Regions from separate parts of the Candidatus Arsenophonus phytopathogenicus genome, predicted to be linked through region 2. Evidence: predicted binding sites of a transcription regulator. Region 2 holds the regulator's gene; each other region holds the start of a gene.
The links. The regulator CRP, encoded in region 2, controls carbon source genes, mostly activating them, when cyclic AMP is high. The targets are predictions, from matches to a motif close to ATGTGANNNNNNTCACAT.

Region 1 (6,052 bases), 910 kb from region 2:
AGCGATCTTATGCTGCCGGCCGAATCCCCGGTAGTTTTTTTCGTCGTGAGGGTCGTCCTGGTGAAGGTGAAACACTGATAGCCCGGCTGATTGATCGTCCACTTCGTCCCTTGTTTCCAGAGGGATTTGTCAATGAAATACAAATTATTGCTACGGTTGTATCCATTAATCCGCAAGTGAATCCAGATATTGTTGCTATGATCGGCGCCTCTGCTGCATTATCTATATCGGGTATTCCATTTAATGGTCCAATTGGTGCAGCTCGTGTTGGTTATATTGATGACCAGTATGTTTTAAATCCCACCGTTGATGAATTGAATAGCAGTCGCTTAGATTTAGTTGTCGCAGGTACGTCGAGTGCGGTACTAATGGTAGAGTCTGAAGCTGATTTATTGACGGAAGAGCAAATGCTTGGTGCGGTTGTTTTTGGTCACGAGCAACAGCAAATCGTGATTGATAATATTAATGCCTTGGCAGCCGAAACAGGTAAAGAAAAATGGGATTGGCAGCCTGAAGCGATTAATGAAGAATTACATAATCGTATTGCTCAATTAGCTGAAGAGCGGTTAGGTGATGCTTATCGTATTACTGAAAAACAAGAACGTTACACTAACGTTGATGCAATTAAAGAAGATGTCGCTAATGCGCTTTTGGCAGAAAATGAATCTTTAGATGTTGCAGAGATAAACGACATTCTTTCCGGTTTAGAGAAAAAAGTTGTCCGTACTCGGGTATTAAAAGGTGAACCGCGGATTGATGGGCGAGAAAAAGACATGGTACGTGCACTTGATGTCCGTACGGGTGTATTACCTCGTACCCATGGTTCAGCATTATTTACGCGCGGAGAAACGCAGGCGTTGGTCACGGCAACTCTTGGTACTGAACGTGATGCGCAAGTTATTGACGAGCTGATGGGTGAATATACCGATCGTTTTCTATTCCATTATAATTTTCCTCCTTATTCAGTAGGTGAGACAGGCATGGTCGGTTCGCCAAAAAGGCGTGAAATTGGCCATGGGCGTTTGGCTAAGCGTGGAGTATTGGCGGTGATGCCGAACCAGTCAGAGTTTCTCTATACTGTACGTGTAGTGTCTGAAATCACTGAATCTAATGGCTCTTCTTCTATGGCTTCCGTCTGTGGGGCATCACTAGCATTAATGGATGCCGGTGTTCCAATTAAGGCAGCGGTAGCAGGTATTGCAATGGGATTAGTGAAAGAAAACGATGATTTTGTTGTGCTTTCCGATATCTTGGGTGATGAAGATCATTTAGGCGATATGGATTTTAAAGTCGCGGGTAGTCGTGAAGGTATTAGTGCTCTGCAAATGGATATCAAGATTGAGGGCATTACGCGTGAAATTATGCAAGTTGCGTTAAACCAGGCAAAAGGGGCTCGTTTACACATTTTAAGTGTTATGGAAGAGGCTATTAATGGCCCTCGTGAAGAGATTTCTGAGTTTGCGCCACGTATTCATACTATCCACATCAACCCTGATAAGATCAAAGATGTAATAGGTAAAGGTGGTTCTGTCATTAGAGCATTGACTGAAGAAACCGTTACTACGATTGAAATTGATGATGATGGTACCGTAAAAATTGCTGCAACCGATAGTTCTAAAGCAGAAGCGGCTATTCGTCGTATTGAAGATATTACCGCAGAAGTTGAAGTTGGCCGTATCTATCAGGGCAAAGTCACACGTATCGTTGACTTTGGTGCTTTTGTTGCCATTGGTGGTGGTAAAGAAGGGCTGGTGCATATCTCTCAGATAGCAGAAAAACGCGTTGAAAAAGTTACTGATTACTTACAGTTAGGTCAGGAAGTGCCAGTCAAAGTATTGGAAATTGATCGGCAGGGTCGTATTCGCCTTAGTATTAAAGAGGCGGTTTCTGCTGAAAAGCCGGCTGAAACAGAAACACAGATTTCTGCAGAATAATTTGACGTAAGGCTCGGTGTCCTGTAAAAAGAGCACCTACTCAGTTTTTTTAATAGCTGAGTCTCCGGTAATTGTGGGGATTGACGGGATATATTGACTAGTTTCTGTCTTTGGGAGAAGGCAATGAATTCTTTTCTGCGCTGGCTTTATACTGCTGCTATTGTTTTTATTGTCGGTTGCAGCAGTGAAAACTGGCGTAAAAATGAAGTCTTTGCTGTCCCATTGCAACCCACATTGCAACAAGAAGTAATATTGGCTCGTATGGAACAGATCCTAGCGAGCCGGTCGTTGTCCGATGATGAATATGCACAGCTTTTATATGAACGCGGTGTGTTGTATGATAGTCTCGGATTGAGGGCGTTAGCGCGCAATGATTTTACCATGGCGCTAGCTATACGTCCTGATATTCCGGAAGTTTTTAATTTTCTGGGAATATATTTTACACAGGCAGGCAATTTTGATGCTGCCTATGAAGCGTTTGATTCTGTTTTAGAGCTTGATCTAACTTACAATTTCGCGCGCATGAATCGGGGTATTGCACTGTATTATGGTGGGAGATATCGATTGGCGCAGGGTGATCTGCTGGCGTATTATCGACAAGATCCAAATGATCCTTTCCGCAGCTTATGGCTGTATTTAGTGGAGAAAGAGATAAAACCAAAAATGGCGCAAGCCAATTTGTTATCTCGTTATAACCAAGCGGAAAAAGGGCAATGGGGCTGGAATATAGTTGAATTCTATTTAGGTAAAATCAGTGAAAAAACATTGATGGTTCGTTTGAAAGAGAATTCAACAGATAACACTTCGCTCGCTGAGCATCTTAGTGAAACTAACTTCTATTTAGGTAAATATTACCTAAGTCTGGGGGATAATGATAACGCTATAGCGTTATTCAAGCTTACGGTAGCTAGCAATGCACATAGCTTTGTTGAGCACCGCTATGCTCTGTTGGAACTGGCTTTGTTAGGTCAGGCACAAGACGACCTTTCAGAATCAGGCTAACAGTAGCGACGAACATATCATCACTGCTTTTTTAAGTCTTCATCGATTGTGATGAGGGCTTGTTGTTCGTTTAATAACATAATTTGAGCCAGTTCACATTTTAAATGAAAATGACCGAAATTTTTTTCGCAGAGTTATGTAAACTGGCCGCCATAATAAATGAGGCACTTTTGCATGACTAATGAGACTGAAATCTCTTTTGCTGATTTAGGTTTATCAACACCGATTCTTTCTGCACTAAATGACCTTGGTTATGAAAAACCATCGCCAATCCAGCAGCAATGTATCCCCTATTTATTAGATGGGTGTGACGTATTAGGTATGGCACAAACCGGTAGTGGTAAAACCGCCGCTTTTAGTTTGCCGCTATTACATAATATAGATATCACATTGAAAGCCCCTCAAATCTTAGTGTTGGCACCAACGCGTGAGTTAGCCGTACAAGTTGCGGAAGCCATGAGTGAATTCTCCAAACACATTCGTTCAGTAAATGTAGTCGCACTTTATGGTGGGCAGCGTTACGATTCGCAACTACGCGCACTAAGGCAAGGCCCGCAAATTGTAGTAGGAACTCCGGGTCGCTTATTAGATCATTTGAAACGAGGGACGCTAAATTTATCCCATTTACGTGGTTTGGTTCTTGATGAAGCGGACGAAATGTTACGTATGGGGTTCATTGAAGACGTTGAAAATATCATGAGTCAGATCCCAACCGAGCATCAAACGGCACTATTTTCTGCCACAATGCCGGAAGCGATCCGTCGTATTACCCGTCGTTTTATGAAATCACCAAAAGAGATCAGCATTCAATCCAGTGTGACGACGCGTCCAGACATTACTCAAAGTTATTGGTCTGTCTATGGCATGCGTAAAAATGAAGCATTAGTTCGTTTTTTGGAGGCTGAAGATTTTGATGCGGCAATTATTTTTGTACGCACTAAAAATGCCACATTAGAGGTTGCTGAAGCGCTTGAACGTAGTGGCTATAATAGCTCGGCTCTAAATGGCGATATGAATCAAGCTCTACGTGAGCAAACCTTAGAACGTTTGAAAGATGGCCGTCTTGATATATTAATTGCCACCGATGTCGCAGCACGAGGTCTAGATGTTGAACGCATTAGTTTAGTTGTTAATTATGACATACCGATGGATGCAGAATCTTATGTGCATCGAATTGGTCGTACCGGTCGGGCAGGTCGAGCTGGTCGTGCTATTTTGTTTGTCGATAATCGTGAACGTCGACTACTACGCAATATTGAACGTACCATGAAGCAGCCAATTGCCGAAGTTGAGTTACCAAGTTCTGCACTTTTAAGTGAACGTCGCCAAGCTAAATTTGCTGAAAATATTCAAAAGCAATTAGAAAGCGGTGATTTAGAAAAATATCGTGCATTACTGGCTAAATTAGTTGTTGATGATGATCTGGATATGGAAACCTTAGCTTCAGCACTATTAAAAATGGCGCAAGGTGATCGGCCGCTAATATTGCCACCTGATCCTGTTCGTCGTGCAAAACGTGAATTTAATTCACCTGATGAGCGTCGTCGCAGTAACGGTACTTCTGAACGTAGTCCGCGTCGTGATGTCGGTGATATGGAATTGTACCGTATTGAAGTTGGTCGTGATGATGGCGTTGAAGTTCGCCACATTGTTGGTGCAATTGCTAACGAAGCGGATATTAGTAGTCGTTATATTGGTAATATTAAGTTGTTTGCTTCACACTCAACAATAGAGTTACCAAAAGGTATGCCAAATGAATTACTTAATCATTTGACACGTACACGTATTTTGAATAAGCCAATGCAAATGCAATTGTTAGGTGAAGCAAAACCGTTTGAACGTCGTGGTAACGGTGGGCAGCGTAATGGCGGTGGATTACGTGAGCGAGGACATCGCTTTGGTAATGAACGTCGTAGTGAGCGTGAACAGTTCCGTGGTCGTAACGAAGGGAATAATAACTCTGGATTACGCCGTCGTAGCAATCACAATATCTAATGTAATAGGATTATTGTCCTATTTAGCGCCAAAAGCTGAATTCAATTGAATTCAGCTTTTTGTTTATTAAAAGGTTATCAACCGAATTAGCATAATCCTAACGCCTCTTTGAAGACTTTCAGGTAGCGACGGCTGATCGGAATATGTTGACTATTACTTAATACCAGTTTTGCCTGATTATTTTCAGTAAAAGTAATTTCTTTTAGTTGGGCCATATTAATCAAATATTGGCGTTGGTAACGAACCAATGTGGTACGCATTTCAATAGTGCGTAGTGTCAGCTCGGTAAATCCTTCTTGATTTTTATTATTCATAACATATACACCATTCATACGAGATGTAATGTAGAGCACTTCGCCAAGGGGTATCAACCAAATACGATTGTGGCCTACACAGGGAATGTATTTAAGGGAGATATTACTCGACAATTGTTCAATATTCTGTTTTTGTCGATAGTGATGTAACCGCTGAAGGGTTTTTGATAAACGGTTTTTTTCTAACGGTTTTAGCAAATAGTCAAAACCGTGCTCCTCAAGAGCTTGAATAGCGTATTCGTCGAAGGCGGTAACAAATATAATATAAGGCCGATGTTGCGGACCGAGCATTTGTACCATTTCAAGTCCTGTAATGCGAGGCATTTGAATATCAAGGAAAACAACATCCGGTTTTTTTATGATGAATAACCCTGAGTGCTTCAATGGCATTAAAGCATTCGCTAATAATATCGATATTGGCTTCCTGCTCTAATAGGTAACGTAAATTCTCGCGTGCAAGAGGTTTGTCATCAACAATTACAATCTTCATTGTTAAGCCGCCTGGTTTGTTACGTTAATATCGGGGATATACAGCCTGACACAAGTAAATTGTTCTGGTTGGCAGAAGATATTGATACCATATTGTTCACCGTAGTGGAGTTTCAGACGCTTATCTACCAGGTTTATGCCTAATCCATCATTTATTTCAGCAGGTTGATATAATCCTGCATTATCTTTAATTTCAATATAGATATGCCCATGTTGTTGAAAGGCACGAAGGCTAATTCGGCCAGTATTTAATAAATGTGCGGTTCCATGTTTGATCGCATTTTCAACTAGGGGTTGTAGTGAAAACGCCGGTAATTT
Region 2 (6,052 bases):
TAATATTGAGTATCAAATGACAGAACATGGTGGTCACGTTGGGTTTGTTAGTGGCACATTAAAACAGCCTAAAATGTGGCTTGAGCAACGCATACCTGATTGGTTAACCCCACATCTGGAGCCGTAATTTATGATCATTCGATGGCAACAGCTAGCAGCAGATACTTTAAATAATTTGATTGAAAGCTTTGTGTTACGAGAAGGAACGGATTATGGTAAAGATGAGAAAACGCTGGAAGAAAAAGTTGAGGATATTAAGCAACAATTACGATTAGGAAGTGTTGTGCTTGTCTGGTCTGGTCTGGTCTGGTCTGGTCTGGTCTGGTCTGGTCTGGTCTGGTCTGGTCTGGTCTGGTCTGGTCTGGTCTGAATTACATGAAACGATAAATATTTTGCCAAAAACACAATTACATTCTTAAATAACTGTATACATCGCTATATAAAAATAAATTTTACGTTATTGTAATTAATTTGTTAAAATATTGTGTTATCTGAATGCGTAATGGAAGCCACTTATTATGTCAGCTAATCATCCGATCATTCCAGTAACAGGCGCCAGCACCACCAGCCTTACATTTCAAAAAACCTTTACTCAGTTAAAGCTTTCGGCAGCAACCATTGAAGGTGATAGCTTTCATCGTTATACTCGCCCTGAAATGGATGTTGCTATTCTTAAAGCTAAAGAACAGAATCGTCATATTAGTTATTTTGGACCTGAATCCAATGATTTTGGTCTGCTTGAACAAAGTTTGATCGAGTATGGAGAAAAGGGATAGGAAAACGCCGGCGCTATTTGCACACCTACGATGAAGCCGTCCCTTACAATCTTCAACCTGGGACTTTTACACCATGGGAAGCATTACCTAAAAATACCAATATACTATTTTATGAAAGGTTACATGGTGGGGTTGTAACATCAAAATATAATGTGGCTAAACATGTAGATTTGTTAGTCGGTGTCGTGCCTATTGTTAATCTTGAATGAATCCAGAAACTAATTCGTGATACATAAGAACGGGGTCATTCAAGAGAAGCTGTGATGGATTCAGTTATCCGCTCAATGGGAGATTACATTAAATATATCACCCCACAATTTTCTCGCACCCATATCAACTTTCAACGTGTTCCAACCGTTGATACCTCTAACCCCTTTGCCGCTAAAGCGATTCCTTCACCAGATGAAAGTTTTATAGTGATCCGATTTAATGGTCTGACCCGGATCGATTTTCCCTATCTTTTATCCATGCTACACAATTCATTTATTTCTTCAATGAACACATTGGTTATTCCAGGTGGCAAACTAGGTTTAGCATTGGAGTTAATTATGACCCCATTAGTAAAAAAGCTTGTCACTAATAAAAAAATTATCCATAAAATAAGCTAACAACACAGCATTATATTTTTACTTATATCAATTTTTTATTCTTATAACCATTTTAAAGTTCAAACTATGCATAAAATTATCTTTTCCGTATATCATAATAATCGCGGTAATATTTTCTGGTAAATTATTTAATAACGTAATTATATTATAATGTTAATATTTATTTTTGCTATAATTTGATAACTTATGAAATAATATATTATTATTTCGGTTTAATTTTCAAATGTAATATTTACTTTGTCATACTTATTAATAAACACAATAAAACTAATCAACTTATTGCTAAAATATGGATTATTTGGTCTATACAACATGACTGAATCGAGACAGTAGAGACAGGATGCTTTTATTATGCTACAAAGCAAAAGCACATTTATAGTATGGTTAAGATCAATACCAAAAATTCCGAATCAATATACCCTATAGTTAATATTAACTTTTCCAAACTAAACAAGTTAGTATGCTATGTTAGAATTTTATAAGATAAGCCAGCCTTATCAAGATTGGTATTTTCATATTTAGGCTGCAATAACATTAGAGGATTAAGCGAATGGTTTTCGGCAAACCACACACAAACCCGACTCTTGAATGGTTTTTGTCACACTGCCATATTCACAAATATCCATCCAAAAGCACTCTTATTCATCAGGGCGAAAAAGCAGAAACACTTTATTATATTGTAAAAGGTTCTGTTGCTGTTTTGATTAAAGATGAAGAAGGAAAAGAGATGATCCTTTCCTATCTGAATCAGGGGGACTTTATTGGTGAACTTGGATTATTTGAGGAAGGGCAAGAGCGAACAGCTTGGGTTAGAGCTAAAAGCGCCTGTGAAGTCGCTGAAATCTCTTATAAAAAATTTCGCCAATTAATACAGATAAATCCAGATATTTTGATGCGATTATCAGCACAAATGGCTAAACGCTTACAAACAACTTCTGAAAAAGTCGGTAATCTAGCTTTTTTGGATGTTACAGGCCGTATTGCGCAAACATTATTAAATTTAGCAAAACAACCTGACGCGATGACGCATCCAGATGGAATGCAAATTAAAATAACTCGCCAAGAGATAGGTCAAATAGTAGGATGCTCACGTGAAACAGTGGGACGTATCCTAAAAATGCTAGAAGATCAAAATCTGATTTCTGCTCACGGTAAAACCATTGTCGTTTACGGTACACGTTAATATTCTATAAACCAGTACCTACTTTTATGTAGTGTATTGGTTTTACAAACTTATTTATTGTTATTAATATACAATTAAATTATGAATATATAATTACAATAGTAATAAAAAATCGAATAGCTGAATAATGATACAACTTTAATATGATATTTGAAATTAAAAATAACCGAACTATCTATCATAAAATTTACTAGATAGTCAGAGTATAATAATCAAACCTTATTAAGTTTATTTTCCAAAAACGATTTTAATACTACCGCATTATTATGATCTTCGTCTTTGTTAGAAAAAAGAAGTATCAAACAGTCCCATTTTACTTTAAGCAATAAATGTTGCCAACTATCAGGGATTATTTTCTAATTCTTCAAAATAAAGTCGCTTAAATTGAGTAAAATTTGCTGGATATTTATGAAACCATTTTCTTAAATCATTTGATGGAGCAACATTTTTATTCCATTCATCATAGCGAAGATCTTGTTTTTTTAATACCTCTTGGCCATATCCTATCAACCAATACCCGATAGCCATCATTACCGGTTTTATCCGCATAAATGCGTTTACAAATTATCATCTTTGTACCATTTTTTGATAATAAAAAATTTAACAAAAATTTCTTTTATTATGTTTAATAGTAGTCCTGTATCGATGATAAATACAAAAAACATATTTACTTTCTATATACTGCTTTTCACCTATTGAGATTTACATTTCAAGCAAAATAAAACTATTTTTCCAACGTTGATAGTTATACTTATCATTGAAATAAATAGCCAGACATGATCTAATTTGTAATAAATTAATACTTTAGAAAATTATTTAATAACTCATGTCCTTGCTCACTCAAGATGCTTTCTGGATGGAATTGGACGCCCTCAATAGGTAGTGTTTTATGCCGAATACCCATAATTTCATCAATATTTCCATCATGTAGCGTCCAGGCAGTAACTTCAAAGGTAGCGGGTAAAGTTCCAGCAACAATCACCAAAGAATGGTAACGAGTAACCTGTAATGGACGATTTAATCCTTTAAAAATACCTTGCTGGTTATGATGAATTGCAGATACCTTGCCATGCATTACTTCTCTCGCTTTGACAATTGAAGCACCAAAAGCCTGACCAATCGCCTGGTGACCAAGGCAAACCCCCAAAATTGGGATCTTACCGGCAAAATATGAAATTGTATTTAGTGAAACACCCGCCTCATTAGGTGTACATGGACCCGGTGAAATAACTAAATGTGTCGGCGCTAATGTTTCTATCTCCGAGATAGTTATTGCATCATTACGTTTAACTACAACATCAACTCCTAACTCACACAGATATTGATAAAGGTTATAGGTAAACGAATCATAGTTATCAATTATCAAAAGCATAACTAGCTATCCAAATGATTTTTATAGTAATAATTCCTTAATTATGAACTTTATTATTAAGGCAAATTGTACTGATTATTATACCATAACAATAACGTGAGCTATCATACCATAACCGTAGAAAAAAATGGCTTACAAAAATCAATCAAAATGTTTCGTTTTAATAAATAAACACAATAATTATAAATGAGAATAATGATAAAGGATTACTATAAACTATTATAAACTTCGTGATAATATTGACCATAAGGTTTTAAATTATTTGATGTTATTTCGATAAATTTCACCAATATATTTAGTTGCTTCATCAAATTTGTTATCAATAAGATAATTATCATAGACTTCATTATAACATTCTATATTTCTTGGATTTGCCATAATTCCAATATCCACTGCCATGTGATTAATAATTTCTCGTTGGATCTCAATATTTTTAATCGTCTCAGCACCTTCACTGGCTAAAAAATGAGAAACAAAATTTGATTTAGATTTTATATTTGGCTTTGCTGCATAAAAAATATGCCCAATTTCATGGGATAACGCTTGAATAGTCAAATTAGGATGATTCAATACTCGATTTGAAATAAATACAGTTTTCCGTCGTAAATCGGTAGCGGTTCCTTGCTCCCGTTGCGCTACAACTAATTTCCAACCATCAATTTCTAATGTTTCCAATGCCCGACTCAATGTAAGTGAACTTATAATAAGCGCTTGTGTTTTTTCAGAAAATCGAACCATTTTGCCCGGAATATATTCAATTTTCTCATCCAAAAAATAAGTAGACATAGGCGCCATATTCTGTAAGTCTGAAAATTGATTATTTTTATATTCTATTTTCGGCTCAACAATATTTTCTATTAATTTCTGACAACTAGGTAATAGCTTACTCAAACAATAATTCCTCATTAACAACAAGATAACGATATAAATTAATAAATTGATTGATGGAAATTTTGTTTTATTATAAAGTAAAGTCCTGCCATTAATAGCAAGATAAAGACAGGTAAATTATTTTAGTTTTCTTATTGTAATTAAATATCGGTAGGTATGTTAAATTTAATAGCAGAAAAATATTTCCTGCTATTAGATAACTTATTCAATACTGGCAGAAATAATTTTTATTTCTTGAGTTGGCACATTTTGGTAAGGACCAATATCTTTTGTTTTTACTTTCGAAATTTTGTCAACAACATCCATTCCTTTAATCACTTTACCAAAAACAGCATAACCAAAATCACGTTGGCCATGATCTAAGAATGCATTATCTGCTATGTTGATAAAAAATTGGCTAGTAGCACTATCCTTAGCTGTTGTACGCGCCATTGCAATGGTTCCACGTAAATTACGTAACCCATTATCAGCTTCATTTTTGATTGACGAGCGAATATTTAATTGAGGTTGCAAATCACTAATAAAACCACCACCTTGAATCATAAAACCTGGGATCACACGATGGAAAATAGTATTTTGATAGTAACCTGCTTTTACATACTGAATGAAATTCTCCGTTGTTATAGGAGCTGCTTTATTATTTAATTCAAATTCGATCTCACCTTCCGAAGTCACTAATTTAACGATAGTATCTCCTACTACAACAGCAAATGAAGAAATACTAACCATATACGCTACCAGTAGCGGCACAAAAAAACGTTTTAACATTCAAGTTCCTTTTAATTATATTTTAGATGAAAATGTAAGCTAAAATTTAGTACCGTCAGGTCATTATACTAAGTAAAAATACATAACTGGCCTAAATTGACCTAATTAAATAATAGGATCTATTCTGTCACATTCCATATTTTTTTTCTTATGTAAAAAATGTTATTTTTAATAAAATTCATTAACACATAATAATCTATCTTTCATGTAGCTATCACTATCTTAATTTATCCTCTTAAAGGTATAATTTCTCTAATTTAAGCCGAAATCAGCGAGAAACAATGATGACAAACAAAAATTATAATTATCACCAGACAAAATTTGTCACAAGCGCACCTGATATTCGCCATTTACCAAACGATCATGGTATAGAAATTGCCTTCGCTGGACGTTCTAACGCCGGTAAATCCAGTGCATTAAATGCACTTACCCAACAAAAAAATCTAGCCCGTAC
Region 3 (6,052 bases), on a different contig from region 2:
TTCGTTACGCAAGGCGTTAACCAGTCTCCTTTGCATACATTCCGCGCTGGGATTTCCAGATATCGAGACCATCAATAATAATATTTTTTGGTCGATAATATCTTTATAGACGCAAGCCTGAGGTTTTTTACGTGCCTGATATGAAGCTTTTTGCTGGTAATGCTACACCGGAACTTGCTCAACGTGTTGCCAACCGACTGTATACGAGCCTTGGCGACGCTGCGGTTGGTCGTTTTAGTGATGGTGAGGTTAGTGTACAAATTAATGAAAATGTCCGTGGTGGTGATCTTTTCATCATACAATCAACGTGTGCCCCAACAAACGACAATTTAATGGAGCTTGTTGTCATGGTTGATGCACTACGCCGTGCATCTGCTGGTCGGATCACCGCTGTCATTCCCTATTTTGGTTATGCACGTCAAGATCGCCGTGTACGTTCAGCGCGTGTGCCTATTACCGCTAAAGTAGTCGCCGATTTTCTTTCCAGTGTCGGTGTTGACCGGGTCTTAACTGTCGATCTGCATGCCGAGCAAATCCAGGGTTTTTTTGATGTGCCGGTAGATAACGTTTTTGGTAGTCCGATTTTGTTAGAAGATATGCTACAACAAAATCTAGACAATCCGATCGTCGTTTCACCCGATATAGGCGGAGTAATACGTGCCCGCGCCATTGCCAAATTATTAAATGATACCGATATGGCCATTATTGATAAACGTCGGCCACGCGCAAACGTTTCCCAAGTTATGCATATCATTGGTGATGTTGCTAATCGAGACTGTGTACTGGTCGATGATATGATAGATACCGGTGGTACCTTGTGTAAAGCCGCTGAAGCACTTAAGGAAAGAGGCGCTAAACGGGTCTTTGCTTATGCTACCCATCCCATATTTTCCGGTAATGCCCTCGCTAATATTAAAGATTCAGTCATTGATGAGGTGGTTGTTTGTGACACTATTCCCTTATCAGCTGAAATCAAACAGCTCAACAAGGTTCGCTCATTAACGCTATCAGTCATGTTGGCTGAAGCCATTCGTAGGATCAGCAACGAAGAGTCAATCTCAGCGATGTTTGAACACTAAATAATAAATTACTCTCAGTTAAATTTTTAGCTGCCGTATTTATTAACTTAGTACTACCGAAAACCCTTTGGCATTTATCACGGGGTTTTTCTTTACTGTAAAATAGATTACCGACGATGGCGCTCGTCAAAATTTCGCGGCCACCAATAACGATCAGCAATGCCCTCATGACCACTCACTCTAGCACCAGCTAACCAAATCAAACTTCCAATAAAAAGACTAGTCAGTGATATTTTTGCTAAATATTCGGGTAGTTCTAATTGAAAAACATGATTGCAAATATTATATGCAATACTGAGCACCATAATTGCCATCCCAGTTACCATCAAGCAATTACCTAATAAAAAAGACTGTTTTTTTCATATCATACCCTCCAAAATACTTATCACTATGTACAATATTGAATAATAAAAATACCTACTCTTTTGCTATATTATAGTAATAGTTTTCCGACACAGATTGAGAAAATGATCACATTAGATAATATTTTATTCACAAATCTATACATAAAACTATTTTTATTGAAAAAATAGTAGCCATTATGCAGCTAACCTGATCAACCTATTCTACTGTCATCAAATTTAACTTTTTGTAGTCGGTTGTCAGAAAAGGTAAGCTATGTTCATTAATTAAAACCGCTCAATAGTGAAAGAATATGGTGAGTAACATACAACTGATCGTCGGTCTGGCTAACCCAGGTTCTGAATACGCGTTAACTCGGCATAATGCAGGCGCCTGGTATGTCGAATTATTAGCCAAACAACATAATCAATTACTAAAAGAAGAAAGTAAATTTTTTGGTCATACCGCCAGAATCAACTTGGCAAATAATGATGTTCGCTTACTGATACCGACAACATATATGAATCTTAGTGGAAAATCAGTGTTAGCATTAGCCAGTTTTTATCGTATCAAGCCAGCTGAAATTCTTGTCGCCCATGACGAATTAGATTTAATGCCAGGCACCGCCAAAATAAAATTAGGCGGCAGCAATGGCGGACATAATGGTCTTAAAGATATTCAAAATAAACTAGGCAACAACCCTAATTTTTATCGTTTACGCATCGGTATTGGTCATCCCGGTGATAAAAATAAAGTTGTCGGCTTTGTGTTGAATAAACCCACCCTTCAGGAACAAAAATTAATCGATGATACCATTGATGAAGCAATACGTTGTACACCGATCCTGCTTAATGAAGGCGTTAATAAAGCAGTAAATCAGTTGCACGCTTTTAAGGCATCGAGTTAATACTTATTACATCATATCTTCGGCAAGGTAACTTTTACGTGTATAATCATCGATAAATTCATTCATATTTATCAATTAGCGATACGCGATTGAACAGATAAAAACTAAGGTAACATATTTATGGGATTTAAATGCGGTATCGTTGGTCTGCCCAATGTAGGAAAATCAACGCTTTTTAATGCGCTGACCAAAGCCGGCATCGAGGCAGCAAACTTCCCTTTTTGTACTATTGAGCCTAATACCGGTGTAGTACCGATGCCCGATCCTCGTCTTGATCAATTGGCGCAAATTGTCAAACCACAGCGAGTACTACCGACAACAATGGAGTTTGTCGACATTGCCGGACTGGTAAAAGGTGCATCTAAAGGCGAAGGTTTAGGCAATCAATTTTTAACTAACATCCGTGAAACTGAAGCGATCGGCCATGTTGTTCGCTGTTTCGACAATGATAACATCATCCATGTTGCCGGCCAGGTTGATCCACTAGCAGATATTGATACCATTAATACTGAATTGGCATTAGCTGACTTAGATACCTGTGAACGTGCTATTTATCGCATTCAGAAAAAAGCTAAAGGTGGCGACAAAGAAGCAAAAATTGAATTAGACATTTTGACAAAATGTTTACCGCATCTTGAAAACGCAGAGATGCTACGAACTCTAGCGTTAAGTAAAGAAGAAAAAGCCACCATCCGCTATCTCAGCTTTTTAACTCTCAAATCAACCATGTATATTGCCAATGTGAGTGAAGATGGTTTTAACAACAATCACCACCTAGATGCAGTGCGGGCCATTGCTGAAAAAGAGGGCTCGGTGGTGGTGCCAGTATGTGCGGCCGTTGAAGCCGATATCGCCGACCTGGATGAAGATGAACGCGACGAATTTATGGCTGAGCTGAGTATTGAAGAGCCGGGGCTAAATCGTGTGATCCGCGCCGGTTATAAGTTACTTAATTTACAAACTTACTTCACTGCCGGGGTCAAAGAAGTTCGCGCCTGGACCATCCCTGTTGGTGCCACCGCACCACAAGCGGCCGGTAAAATTCACACCGATTTTGAAAAAGGTTTTATCCGCGCCCAAACAATCGCATTTGCCGATTTTATTCACTATAACGGCGAGCAAGGCGCCAAAGAAGCCGGCAAAATGCGCGCCGAGGGGAAAGATTATATTGTGCAAGATGGCGATGTAATGAACTTTTTGTTTAATGTTTGATCCATTCTGGCCGGCTTTATGACATCTCAACACAATCTATAAAGACCGCAAAAACACTAAAACCCCACGCAAATTGCGTGGGGTTTTTCTATTGACCGTACTCAATTTTTTATGCTAAATCAATCAAAGCCGAGTGCAAAATTGAGTATCACTATAATTACAACCCTTGGTTACCGGAAGCGTGCCAAAAGTGTAACCACTTTCCCACAGTGCATCACAAATTTAAGTAGACACTTTACTGTTATGACCCATAATAATATCGTAATTACAGCTATCGATAAATTGATTGCTGGTTCCAACTTCTTGCACCCCTTCTGATAAATGTAACTTTTCATACAGGTTTAACATCGATTCTGGTTTCAGTAATGACGCCATATCCACGCACATATCGCCATTACTTTCAGCAATCTCTCTTAGTGTGTGGTTAAATAACATCGCCCCACTTTCAAAGCTATTAATTTGTCTCCTAACTTCATCATAAATACGTTTAGCTTTCTTCTCGTTGGTAGACGTTTGATATTTCGCTTTGGCAGAACTAACCATCTCCTGATAACGCGCAGCCGATAGTGGAAGTCCCATATTTATATAAATAAAGTGTGCATTACTTAAACCAACAATTTTAACTAATTCTTCTCTACGCTTATGAGCAATTTTAATTGCCACTTTGTGCATCTCGGTGGCAGGCAAACCTGCCGTGTAAAGGTCGTTAGCGCCAAACCAAACAATAAAAAGAAAGTTTTCATTATTTATACCTTGTAATGAGAAATCTTTCTCGAAAGCCTTCACCTCATTTTTCATAAATGAAATATGGCGCGCTTTTTGCCATTTAGGTTAATCTTGCTCACTATTTTTTATGTCGTATTTACGCTCATATTCTTTATCATGTAAATCATAGATTGATTTCAAGTGTGGCGCTAATCGATCATAATGCAACGGTTTTTTAAATAACTCTTTTTCCGTGCTGTTGAAATAAATACTGCCTTTAGTGGTAATATTGATGACAGGCACATTCAGCATAACTTTATTATCAATTTGGATCTCCTCTCTGGCAATCATATCCAAACGGTTTTTCCCCTCAATCAAGTTATATTTTGATTCTATAGCTATGTAACTAATATCTTCTTCATCCGTAAACAAATCAAATGGCCATAAATCAGCAATATTGTAGCGGTCATATTCAGCACCCTGATAGCTGATAGCTGATAGCTGATAGCTGATAGCACCATTTTTACTTAGCAGCGGCACATTATGGCCAGACAAGCTGCTATCCGTTAGCGCAATGTTATTCTTAGCTATTAGGTTCAGTTCGTTGTTAGCGCGAAGCTGGCTGTTATTGAGCGCAATATTTTCACTCGTAATAGACAGGTTATTATCCGCCTGGGCTGATAATCATGCATTGAGCTGTTGGCTATTTAAAGTAATATTTCTGCCTGCTAAAAGAGGTTCATAATCATACTTTTCATGTAATTCACGCACTGAATTAAGTGCCAGCAGATAGGTTTTATTGGATTCTATTTTATCCGCAGTGATAACCAGATTGTTGCCAGCAGAAAATCTAGCCGATAAAAAATCGTTATCCCGCCAAAGCCATATTTCCGGCTGATTAATGGGTATTAAGGTGTCTTAATGTCAAGAGTAAATGATGCATCAGGTGCTTTGTCTGCCGGTATAAAGGAAAGATATTGGTCCTGATCGATAGAATAACGGATACAAACGTCATCCTAATCATTATCTTGATAAGTATAATCTGGCAGGTATCCAATGCTACAGCTGAGGTAAGGATCCGTACAGTAAAGTATACATCTAGCGCATTTTATAAACCTACCCAGACAAATTTTTCACCCAGTTTTTGATTAATAACGGTAATATGCTTCCTGTGCAAATAATTATCATTGACTAATAGATTACTTTTAATATAGCGATGGTTACTGGCAGAAAGACGACCAAACATCAGAGGGGAAGCTAATGTGTAGGCCGTTTTCTCCAATTGAACAAATTGCGTAAACACAGCATCGATTTCACCAAACCAGCGCTGTTTTCCATTAATCTGATAATTAGGTTTTAGATTTTTGTTGACACTTGTATTCAGGCCACCGCCACTTGCCCTGACAACATACGCTTTAACCTTGTTACAATCCGGCGTTATTCGTTGTTCCATGATTATTGCTTTAGTTAATCACTTGTTTAGCTTTCAGGAACAGGTCACTGGTTTGCGTTGAGATAGTCGCCGCGCTATTTTCAAACCTTTTACTTAAAGTTCACCCTGAGCATTTTTTTGTAGTCAGAGATTATTATAAGCTGTAATTTTAGCGCTTTCACCTTGATTACTGATAACATTACTAAATAGATGAATATAATGTTTAGCCGTTACTTTACCTTGATTAATCAGGCTATCGCTTTCAAGTAATAGCTTTTGCTGAGATAAAATTTCACTGGTTGCCGGAATTATAATGGCTGGCGCTTTGGCGATTAAATGCCTGTTAGTGGTAATATGACCTAGCGTCAGTTCCCC

Region 1: a site for CRP is predicted at 3,018-3,035, ahead of yrbN (protein YrbN). Genes of this name have one in related genera too.
Region 3: a site for CRP is predicted at 1,539-1,556, ahead of pth (aminoacyl-tRNA hydrolase). Genes of this name have one in related genera too.

Annotation. Positions count from the first base shown of each region.
Region 1 covers NZ_JBUIOB010000017.1:1,052,769-1,058,820, forward strand. The annotation lists gene pnp (polyribonucleotide nucleotidyltransferase) at 1-1,934, shown strand, start outside; gene nlpI (lipoprotein NlpI) at 2,058-2,936, shown strand; gene yrbN (protein YrbN) at 3,047-3,118, shown strand; gene AC01GB_RS08875 (DEAD/DEAH family ATP-dependent RNA helicase) at 3,111-4,931, shown strand; partial or broken gene btsR (two-component system response regulator BtsR) at 5,018-5,735, opposite strand; partial or broken gene AC01GB_RS08885 (LytS/YhcK type 5TM receptor domain-containing protein) at 5,738-6,052, opposite strand, start outside.
Region 2 covers NZ_JBUIOB010000017.1:138,947-144,998, forward strand. The annotation lists gene AC01GB_RS03975 (hydrolase) at 1-127, shown strand, start outside; gene AC01GB_RS03980 (YheU family protein) at 131-370, shown strand; partial or broken gene AC01GB_RS03985 (phosphoribulokinase) at 519-1,384, shown strand; gene crp (cAMP-activated global transcriptional regulator CRP) at 1,935-2,567, shown strand; partial or broken gene AC01GB_RS03995 (DUF488 domain-containing protein) at 2,780-3,138, opposite strand; gene AC01GB_RS04000 (aminodeoxychorismate synthase component II) at 3,364-3,939, opposite strand; gene AC01GB_RS04005 (hypothetical protein) at 4,198-4,830, opposite strand; gene AC01GB_RS04010 (peptidylprolyl isomerase) at 5,032-5,598, opposite strand; gene yihA (ribosome biogenesis GTP-binding protein YihA/YsxC) at 5,883-6,052, shown strand, end outside.
Region 3 covers NZ_JBUIOB010000019.1:161,137-167,188, reverse strand. The annotation lists gene ispE (4-(cytidine 5'-diphospho)-2-C-methyl-D-erythritol kinase) at 1-78, shown strand, start outside; gene prs (ribose-phosphate diphosphokinase) at 132-1,079, shown strand; partial or broken gene ychH (stress-induced protein YchH) at 1,187-1,426, opposite strand; gene pth (aminoacyl-tRNA hydrolase) at 1,738-2,328, shown strand; gene ychF (redox-regulated ATPase YchF) at 2,449-3,540, shown strand; gene AC01GB_RS15405 (hypothetical protein) at 3,763-4,338, opposite strand; gene AC01GB_RS15400 (hypothetical protein) at 4,372-4,800, opposite strand; gene AC01GB_RS15395 (hypothetical protein) at 5,354-5,698, opposite strand; gene AC01GB_RS15390 (hypothetical protein) at 5,822-6,052, opposite strand, start outside.